DNA from 2 places in the Streptomyces sp. NPDC058291 genome. Region 2 is predicted to be linked to the other one. Evidence: riboswitches for the same ligand, from Rfam matches in the RefSeq annotation. Region 2 holds a riboswitch; the other holds the start of a gene.
What was found. Region 2 has a riboswitch for cyclic di-AMP ahead of ACFVYK_RS14105 (M23 family metallopeptidase). Riboswitches for the same ligand answer to the same signal wherever they lie in the genome.
Positions count from the first base shown of each region.

Region 1: linked by a shared signal. The riboswitch ahead of ACFVYK_RS30830 (transglycosylase family protein) and the one ahead of ACFVYK_RS14105 (M23 family metallopeptidase) in region 2 are both predicted to bind cyclic di-AMP.

Region 1 covers NZ_JBHVYK010000084.1:22,270-26,878, reverse strand. Annotated here, with positions in the region: gene eno (phosphopyruvate hydratase) at 1-1,069, opposite strand, end outside; gene ACFVYK_RS30830 (transglycosylase family protein) at 1,410-2,132, opposite strand; cyclic di-AMP (ydaO/yuaA leader) riboswitch at 2,136-2,319, opposite strand; gene ACFVYK_RS30825 (transglycosylase family protein) at 2,525-3,586, opposite strand; gene ACFVYK_RS30820 (cytochrome P450) at 3,777-4,609, opposite strand, start outside.
Region 2 covers NZ_JBHVYK010000022.1:26,738-31,346, forward strand. Annotated here, with positions in the region: gene ACFVYK_RS14090 (GNAT family N-acetyltransferase) at 1-6, opposite strand, end outside; gene ACFVYK_RS14095 (HPr family phosphocarrier protein) at 185-466, shown strand; gene ACFVYK_RS14100 (GntR family transcriptional regulator) at 591-1,286, opposite strand; gene ACFVYK_RS14105 (M23 family metallopeptidase) at 1,473-2,216, opposite strand; cyclic di-AMP (ydaO/yuaA leader) riboswitch at 2,231-2,397, opposite strand; gene ACFVYK_RS14110 (M16 family metallopeptidase) at 2,619-4,007, opposite strand; gene ACFVYK_RS14115 (M16 family metallopeptidase) at 4,004-4,609, opposite strand, start outside.

The DNA.
Region 1 (4,609 bases), on a different contig from region 2:
TGCGCTGCGCGAGCTCGACGGCGTCCAGGGTCTCGGTGAGCGAGCCGATCTGGTTCACCTTGACGAGCAGGGCGTTCGCCGCGCCCTCCTCGATACCGCGGGCGAGGCGCTCGGGGTTGGTGACGAACAGGTCGTCGCCGACGATCTGCACCTTGTCGCCCAGCTTGTCGGTGAGCACCTTCCAGCCGGCCCAGTCGTCCTCGAACAGCGGGTCCTCGATGGAGACGAGCGGGTAGGCCGCCACGAGCTCCTCGTAGTACTCCGTCATCTCGGCGGCCGAGCGGGACTTGCCCTCGAACTCGTACCTGCCGTCCTTGTAGAACTCGGACGCGGCGACGTCGAGCGCGAGCGCGATCTGCTCGCCCGGCGCGTAGCCGGCTTCCTTGATGGCCTCGAGGATGAGGTCGAGGGCCTCACGGTTGGAGCCGAGGTTCGGGGCGAAGCCGCCCTCGTCGCCGAGGCCGGTGGACAGGCCCTTGCCCTTCAGGACCTTCTTCAGCGTGTGGTAGACCTCGGTGCCCCAGCGCAGGGCCTCGGAGAAGGACTCCGCGCCCACGGGAGCGATCATGAACTCCTGGATGTCCACGTTGGAGTCGGCGTGCGAACCGCCGTTCAGGATGTTCATCATCGGCACCGGCAGCAGGTGCGCGTTGGGGCCGCCCAGGTAGCGGAAGAGCGGGAGGTCGCTGGCCTCGGAGGCGGCGTGGGCGACGGCGAGGGAGACGCCGAGGATGGCGTTGGCGCCGAGCGAGCCCTTGTTGTCGGTGGCGTCCAGGTCGAACATGGCCTGGTCGATCAGCCGCTGCTCGGTGGCGTCGTAGCCGACGAGCTCCGGGCCGATCTGCTCGATGACGGCGAGGACGGCCTTCTCGACGCCCTTGCCGTGGTAACGGTTGGGGTCGCCGTCGCGGAGCTCGATGGCCTCGAAGGCGCCGGTGGAAGCGCCGGACGGAACGGCGGCACGACCCGTGCTGCCGTCGTCGAGGCCGACCTCGACCTCGACCGTGGGGTTGCCTCGGGAGTCCAGGATTTCCCGGGCTACGACGACGTCGATGGACGGCACGAGCATCTCCTTCTTGGGATGTGACGCTGGTTGTGCGGGGCCCGCGGGCCAGGACGGCCTCGGATGAGCCTTGCGACTAGAGCCTAACCGCCCCCGGGCCGTCGGCAGCCGACCGACCGTCCCGTGGACAGACAGACCGTACCTATTGTTCACGCCCGGAACAAAGGGGGTGGCCGAGAAAGTTGCCGGGGGACGGCGAACGAGCAAAGAGAAACCCCGCTCCGGTGCGTACGGGGGAACACGCACCGGAGCGGGGAGCCCGTGGGGACGGGGGGCGACCCTCACGAGGTCTTCAGTGTGCCGACCTCGGTTGTGAGGGCGCTGTGGTCTCTCGGGGAGCCGGGTGTCACTTCAGGTGCAGCTGCTGCCCCGGGAAGATGAGGTTCGCGTCCTCGACGATGTCCTTGTTCAGCTCGAACAGCTTGTGCCAGCCGCCCTTGACCTTGTGCTTCTCGGCGATGGAGCTGAGCGTGTCGCCCTTGACGACCTTGTACTCGCCGTCGCCCTTCTTGACCTTCTCGCCGGTCGGGGTGGTGACCGTCTTGGAGGCCGCCGGGCGGTCGGTGGAGCGGGAGGCGCTCTGCTTCTCCGTCGAGCGGGTGCTGCTGCCGCTGTTCGACGAGCTGGAGGAGCCCGAGGAGCCGGAGGAGTTGGAGCCCGAGGAGCTGGAGGAGTCGGCGCTGCTGCTGTTGTAGGCGGCGCCGGACAGGCCCGTGCCGCAGACCGGCCAGGCGCCCTTGCCCTGGGAGGCGAGCACCTTCTCGGCGACGGCGATCTGCTGCGACTTGGAGGCCTGGTTGGCCTGCGCGGCGTACTGCGTGCCGCCGTACGCGGCCCAGGTCGAGGCGGAGAACTGCAGGCCGCCGTAGTAGCCGTTGCCGGTGTTGATGGACCAGTTGCCGCCGGACTCGCACTGGGCGACCGTGTCCCACTCGGAGGTGGTGGCGGCGGAGGCGTTGCCGGCCGCCATCAGCGGAGCGGCGATGGCGACACCGGTGACGCCGGCCAGAGCGGCGGCGCGGGTGGCCTTGGACGGACGACGGTGCTTGCCCTTGGCGGAAAACAGCATGGTGGATCCCCTCACCGACGCCTACGAGGTGAGCTGTCGGGTTCGGGCCGTGTGAGTTGCCCGGTCACTCCTCCGTGGGAGCCGTGCTCCCTGGAGGGGTGACTTCACCCCAAGCCGGACCAGCCTCGACAGCCGGCGCCGGCGCTTACCTTGGGTCCCCCGCTCCTGCCTACGGCGCTTGACGCGACGACTGTTCCCGGGCCGCCACTGGCAGGATTCGGCGTTGCGACGACCGGGGCTCGGGTTGCCGAGCGGCCTCGACCGTAGACACGTGATCCGCCGAATTTCAAAGACGATCAGGGCTTCTGAGACTCATCCCACACTTTCACCAAACCGGACATTCGGCGCGAAGCGTGACGTGAACTCCCGCTGTTTTTACCGGGTTTTGCGCCCTATTGGACCCCTGTGTCGAGGGTCTGACCGGGGGTGATGTCGCTCGGGTCGCCGCCGATGAGGTCCTTGTTCTCGGCATAGAGGGCGCGCCATCCGCCGTCGAGGCCAAGGGAGTCGGCGATGGAGACGAGCGAGTCGCCCTCCCGGACGACGTAGGTGGCCGCGGCGTGCCGGCCGCCGCCGGCGGTGGCGACGGTGGCGACTCCGTTCGTCGAAAGGTCCGTGACGCCCTTGGTCGTGCTCTCCTCGGCGGTGGACCCGCGGTGCCGGCCGGAGCCGAGGGAGCCGGTGTCGACGAGGCTCCAAGAGCCCACTTCCTGGCCCGACTTGTCCGAGTCGTCCGCTTCCGGGGTGACCGTGGGCGAGCCGTCGGCCGCCCGTCCGCCGCCCGCGTCGGCCGAGCCCTTGCCCGCACCGGAGCCGATGGAGTCGTCCGCGGCGGCGGAGGAAGAGGGCGAAGAGGACGAAGGGGACCCCGAGGGCGAACCAGAGGGATCGGCGGACGAGTCGGACGATCCCGTCGAGGCGGACGGACCGTCGCCCGACGCGTCGGAGGAGCCCGACGGGTCCGGGGAGGACGACGGGCCCGAGGACCCCGACAGCCCCTTGGTGAGGTCGGACAGTCCGGAGGAGGACGAGCCGGAGGAGCCGTCCGCGAGGCCCGTGTCCACGTCCAGCGCGCCGTTGTCCTTGGTGAGGCCGGAGGTCAGCCCGCAGGTCCCCCACGCGCCGACGCCGTCGGCCGCGAGCACCTTCTGCGCCACCGCGATCTGCTGGTTGCGGCTGGCCAGATCGGGCCTGGCCGCGTAGTCGAGCCCTCCGTACGCCTCCCAGTCCTGCTGGCTGAGACTCAGGCCTCCGTACTCGCCGCCGCCCTTGTCGGCGCTCCACGAGCCACCGGTCTCGCACTGCGCCACCTTGTCCCACACCGTGCCGTCGGCTGCGCTCGCGCCGGAGGCGGCCAGCAGCGGGATGGCGATGGCGGAGCCGGTCACTCCGGCCGCGACGAGGAGGGCCGGAGCCTGACGGGGGCGACGGTGTCGACCGTTCCCGGAGAGCATGCGAGGGGCCTTTCTCTGGACAGCAGTACCGGCGCGGCGACCCGAGACCGGCCCGTCGCGCTGACGAGTGAACGTATCGGCAGACGATCACTTGTCACAAGTTCATGCCGCGCAGATCACGTGAAGATCACAGAGTTGAGGAGTGGTCACCTTTGCTCCGCTGAACGGTCACACTCCGGCTGACATCCGGTCAGATTTGCTCGGATCGCGTCTCCGACCGCCGCGGCGCGAACTCCACCGGCAACGTGCGCAGTCCCCGCATGATGAGTCCGCCCCGCCACCTCAACTCGGCCGGATCGGACGCCAGTCGGAGGTCGGGCAGCCGGGTGAGGAGGGTGGCCAGCGCGGTTCGGCCCTCCAGCCGGGCCAGCGGGGCGCCCAGGCAGTAGTGGATGCCGTGGCCGTAACCGAGGTGCTGGTTGTCACGGCGGGAGAGGTCGAGCACGTCGGGGTCGGTGAAGCGCGCCGGGTCACGGTCGGCCGCCGCGAGGACGACGAGGACGGGATCGCCGGGCGCGATGTCCTGTCCGCCGATGCGGAGCGGTTCGGTCGCGAACCGCCAGGTCGCCAGCTCCACGGGGCCGTCGTAGCGCAGAAGTTCCTCGACTCCGGTTTCCAGCAGGGAACCACCGTCGCCGCCGTCCTCGGCGAGCGACCTCTGCAGCCGTTCACGCTGCTCCGGGTGGGTGAGAAGGGCGTAGGCGCCGTTGCCGATGAGATTGACCGTCGTCTCGAACCCGGCGAACAGCAGGATGAAGGCCATCGCGGCGGCCTCGTTCTCGGTGAGGTGCTCGCCGTGGTCGGAGGCGCGGATGAGGCCGGAGATGAGGTCCTCGCCGGGGGCGGGCCGAGCGGGCAGCTCCGCGCGTTTGCGGTGGATGAGTTCCAGCAGATAGCCGCGCATCTTCTTCACCGACCGCGCGACACCGCCCCGCGGCCCCCCGCCGTGCCGGATCATCATCCCCGCCCAGTCCCGGAAGTCGTCCTGGTCCTCCCGCGGGACGCCGAGCAGGTCGCAGATGG
Region 2 (4,609 bases):
CTGCATGGGCCCCAGCGTACGGCTCGCGCGGGACAACGGCGCGAGGCAGTCTGTGCAGGACGGACGTCGGGTCGAGGCCGCGATCCGACGACCACGCGGGGAGAGGACGAAACGTACTCTCCCTCACACGCTTCACGTGTGGAACACTGGTCTAGACAACCTGAACACCGAAGGGCAGCATCACATGGCTGAGCGCCGCGTCAACGTCGGCTGGGCCGAGGGCCTCCACGCCCGCCCCGCTTCCATCTTCGTCCGGGCCGCCACGGCCGCAGGCATCCCCGTGACGATCGCCAAGGCCGACGGCAACCCCGTCAACGCGGCCTCCATGCTGGCCGTGCTCGGCCTGGGCGCCCAGGGCGGCGAGGAGGTCGTCCTCGCCTCCGACGCCGAGGGCGCGGACGTCGCACTCGACCGACTGGCCAAGCTGGTCGCCGAGGGCCTCGAGGAACTCCCCGAGACCGTCTGAGCACGTCGTCGTATTCAGTGAAGGGCTCGCCCGAATTATCGGGCGAGCCCTTCACATTTCCCGTTCCCGGGCAGCGGAAATAATCTCCCGCGAATTATCCCCTTCTTTGTATACGGCCCCCGTGTTAATGCCGCAGACCCGACATGTTTACGGGAGGTTGCGAAGTTCTCACACGGTCGGCGCGGTCCGCTGCGCCGGAAAAGCGCAGCCGGTGCGCCGACGTCGAACGCTCGGTGTGCAGCGCCGTGATCGTCCGGGCGCGCTCCCCGTCCCCGCGCGTCACCGCGTCCACGATCGCGCCGTGCTCCGCCCAGGACTCCACCGGGTCCGCCGGGGCGTCCACCGTGTACATCCAGGCGATCTTGTGACGCAGCTGGGTGAGCATCGAGGTCAGGGCGGGGCTTCCGGAGGCCTGGGCGAGCGTCTCGTGGAACCAGCCTCCCAAGGAGCGCAGATCGTCGCTGCTGCCCCTTCTGGCCCGCTCCTGGCCCAGCCGGACGAGCCCGCGCAACACCTTCAGGTGGGCCTCGGTGCGCCGCTGGGCGGCCCGGGAGGCGCCGAACGGCTCCAGCAGCATCCGCATCTCCAGCAGGTCGCCGGCCTCCTGCTCGGTCGGCTCGGCCACGCACGCGCCCGCGTGCCGCCGCGTGACCACGAAGCCCTCGGCCTCCAGCGTGCGCAGCGCCTCCCGGACGGGAACACGGGAGACGCCGTAGCGGCGGGCGAGGAGTTCCTCGGTGAGGCGGCTGCCGCGCTCGTAGACACCCGCGACGATGTCGTCCCGGACGGCCGTGCACACCGAGTGCGCCGGAATACGCATGACGGACCTCCGCCTTAATCCCCGTGAAACGTCGACGATTGACGTGCGTTCAGCGACTCTATTGCAATGAACGGGAATTTCCGATGGCGGGCCGGAATCCATGGATATTTTTTGGACAGCATGCCCCGGGAAACGGTAAAGCCCCGGCCGAAGGGCCGGGGCCGGACGATCTGCCGTCAGGCGTCGTCAGACGTTCACGCCGTGCCCGCGGAGATAGGCGACGGGGTCCATGTCCGAGCCGTACTCCGGGGTGGTGCGGGCCTCGAAGTGCAGATGCGGGCCGGTGACGTTGCCGGTGGCGCCGGAGAGCGCGATGCGCTGTCCCGGGGTGACCTGCTGTCCCACCGACACCTCGATGGACGACAGGTGGCCGTACTGGGTGTACGTCCCGTCGTTCATCCGGATGACCACCTGGTTGCCGTACGCCCCGCCCCAGCCGGTCTCGACCACGGTGCCGGAGCCGACCGCGTGCACGGTGGTGCCGCTGGCGGCGTGGAAGTCGATGCCGGTGTGGCTGCCGGAGGACCACAGCGAGCTGCTGGCCTGGTAGCCGGTGGAGACGTAGGAGCCGGTGATCGGCATCACGAAGGTGTTCAGGCGCCTGCGCTCGGCCTCGCGAGCGGCACGCACGCGTGCCTCGCGCTCCTCGACGGCCTTCTTGGCGGCGGCCTGGCGGGCGGCCTCCTCGAAGGCGGCCTGCTTCTGTACGGCGACCTGGTCGTCGAGCTGCTCGACGACGGCCTCGCCGGCGGTGACGACGGGGATCAGGCCGGTCTGCTCGGGGGTGGGCTCGGCGGCGAAGGCCGGGGCGGAGGCGACGGTCGCCATCACGCCGGTGGTGGTGAGGGCCGCGACGCCCGCCGCGCGGGCGGTGGTGCGCTGCATCCGGCTGGGCCGACGATGCTTCCCGGTGGCGCAGGTGAACGCCATGAAGTCAGGGGTGTCCTTTCCTTCCCTCTCGCCTACCGGGTTAGCTGACGGGTTCGGAGCAGGAAGGTCTCCTACGGACCCCCTCGCCTTCGCGCGGGCGTCCGATTCACCCCAGGGACTTCACAAGTGGGTCCCCGGCTCCCCTGGCTCGCGCCATGCGGGGACTCGGCGATGACTGTCCGGTGCCGCGGCTGCGGCGCACTGCCTGACGAACAGCCCGGATGACGCTAAACGGCCCGGGTTTCCCTCCTCAAACGAATCCCGGTTTTTGTAGCGCATCCCACAGGGCAGATGGGGGACTCCGCCGCAATTCGGACACATCACGGGTTCAATTCCCTCACACGGAGGCCCTGGTGACGCTTGCGTCGACCAGGGCCCCCACACGCGCGTGCCGTTGCCGGACTACTCCGCGGAGACGACCTTCACCTCGCCGATGCCGAGGGCCTCGACCGGCTCCCTGATCTGTGCCGCGTCACCCACCAGGACCGTCACCAACCGGTCCACCGGGAAGGCGTTCACGGCGGCCGCGGTGGCCTCCACCGTGCCCGTCGCCGTCAGTTGCCGGTACAGCGTCGCCTGGAAGTCGTCGGGCAGGTGCTGTTCCACCTGGTCTGCGAGCGTGCCCGCCACAGCCGCGGCGGTCTCGAACTTCAGCGGCGCCACCCCGACCAGGTTCTGCACGGCCACGTCCCGCTCGGCGTCGGTCAGGCCGTCGGCGGCGAGGGTGCGCAGCACCTTCCACAGGTCGTCCAGCGCGGGACCGGTGTTGGGGGTGTCCACCGAGCCGCTGATGGCGAGCATCGCCGCGCCCGAGCCGTCCGGGGCGGACCGCAGGACCTGCCCGAAGGCGCGCACGCCGTAGGTGTAGCCCTTCTCCTCCCGCAGGACCCGGTCCAGGCGGGAGGTGAGGGTGCCGCCGAGGCAGTACGTGCCGAGCACCTGGGCGGGCCACACGCGGTCGTGCCGGTCGGGGCCGATCCGGCCGATCAGCAACTGCGTCTGGACGGCGCCGGGGCGGTCCACGATGACGACCCGGCCGGCGTCGTCGGCGGTCACCGGCGGCACCGGCCGCGGCTCTGCCGAGGAGCCCGTCCAGGCGCCCAGGGTGTCGTCCAGGAGCGCCTTGAGGTCGACTCCGGTGAGGTCGCCGACGACGACGGCGGTGGCCGTGGCCGGGCGGACGTGCCGGTCGTAGAAGGCGCGGACGGCGGCCGAGTCGATCTTCTCGACCGTCTCCGCGGTGCCCTGGCGCGGGCGCGACATGCGCGCGGTGGCCGGGAACAGCTCCTTGGAGAGCTCCTTGGCGGCGCGCCGGGCGGGGTTGGCCAGCTCGTGCGGGATCTCGTCCAGACGGTTGCGGACGAGGCGCTCCACCTCGCTGTCGGCGAACGCGGGTGCCCGCAGCGCGTCGGCGAGCAGACCGAGGCCCTTGGCCAGGCGCGAGGCCGGCACCTCGAGACTGAGGCGGACGCCGGGGTGGTCGGCGTGCGCGTCCAGAGTGGCGCCGCAGCGCTCCAGTTCGGCGGCGAAATCCTCGGCGGAGTGCTTGTCGGTGCCCTCGGAGAAGGCGCGCGCCATGATCGTGGCGATGCCGTCGAGACCGGCCGGCTCGGCGTCCAGGGGCGCGTCGAGGATGACCTCGACGGCCACGACCTGCTGGCCGGGACGGTGGCAGTGCAGCACGGTCAGGCCGTTGTCCAGCGTGCCGCGCTCGGGCGCCGGAAACGCCCACGGCTTGGCCTCGCCCGCCGCGGGCTGGGGGTGGAAGTCCATCGTGGCGAGCTCGGTCACCGGGCCGCCTCCTCGTTCTCGTCCTGGTCGGCGGGGGCTTCGGCGGCGGTCGGCTCGTAGACGAGCACCGCGCGGTTGTCGGGGCGCAGTCGGGCCTTGGCGACCTCCCGCACCTCTTCGGCCGTCACGTCCAGCACGCGCTGGACGGCGGTCAGAGCCAGCTGCGGGTCGCCGAACAGGACGGCGAACCGGCACAGTTCGTCGGCACGGCCGGCGACCGTGCCGAGCCGGTCCAGCCACTCGCGCTCCAACTGGGCCTGGGCGCGCTCCATCTCCTCGTCGGTGGGACCCTCCTCGGCGAACCGGGCGAGCTCCTCGTCGATGGCGGCCTCGATGACGGGCACCTCCACGTCGCCGGACGTCTTCACGTCCAGCCAGCCCAGGGAGGGCGCACCGGCGAGCCGCAGCAGGCCGAAACCGGCCGCCACAGCGGTGCGGTCGCGGCGCACGAGCCGGTTGTACAGGCGGGAGGACTCGCCGCCGCCGAGGACGGTGAGCGCCAGGTCGGCGGCGTCGCACGCGCGCGTGCCGTCCTGCGGCAGCCGGTAGGCGGCCATCAGCGCGCGGGCCGGCACCTCCTCCTCGACGACCTCACGGAGCTG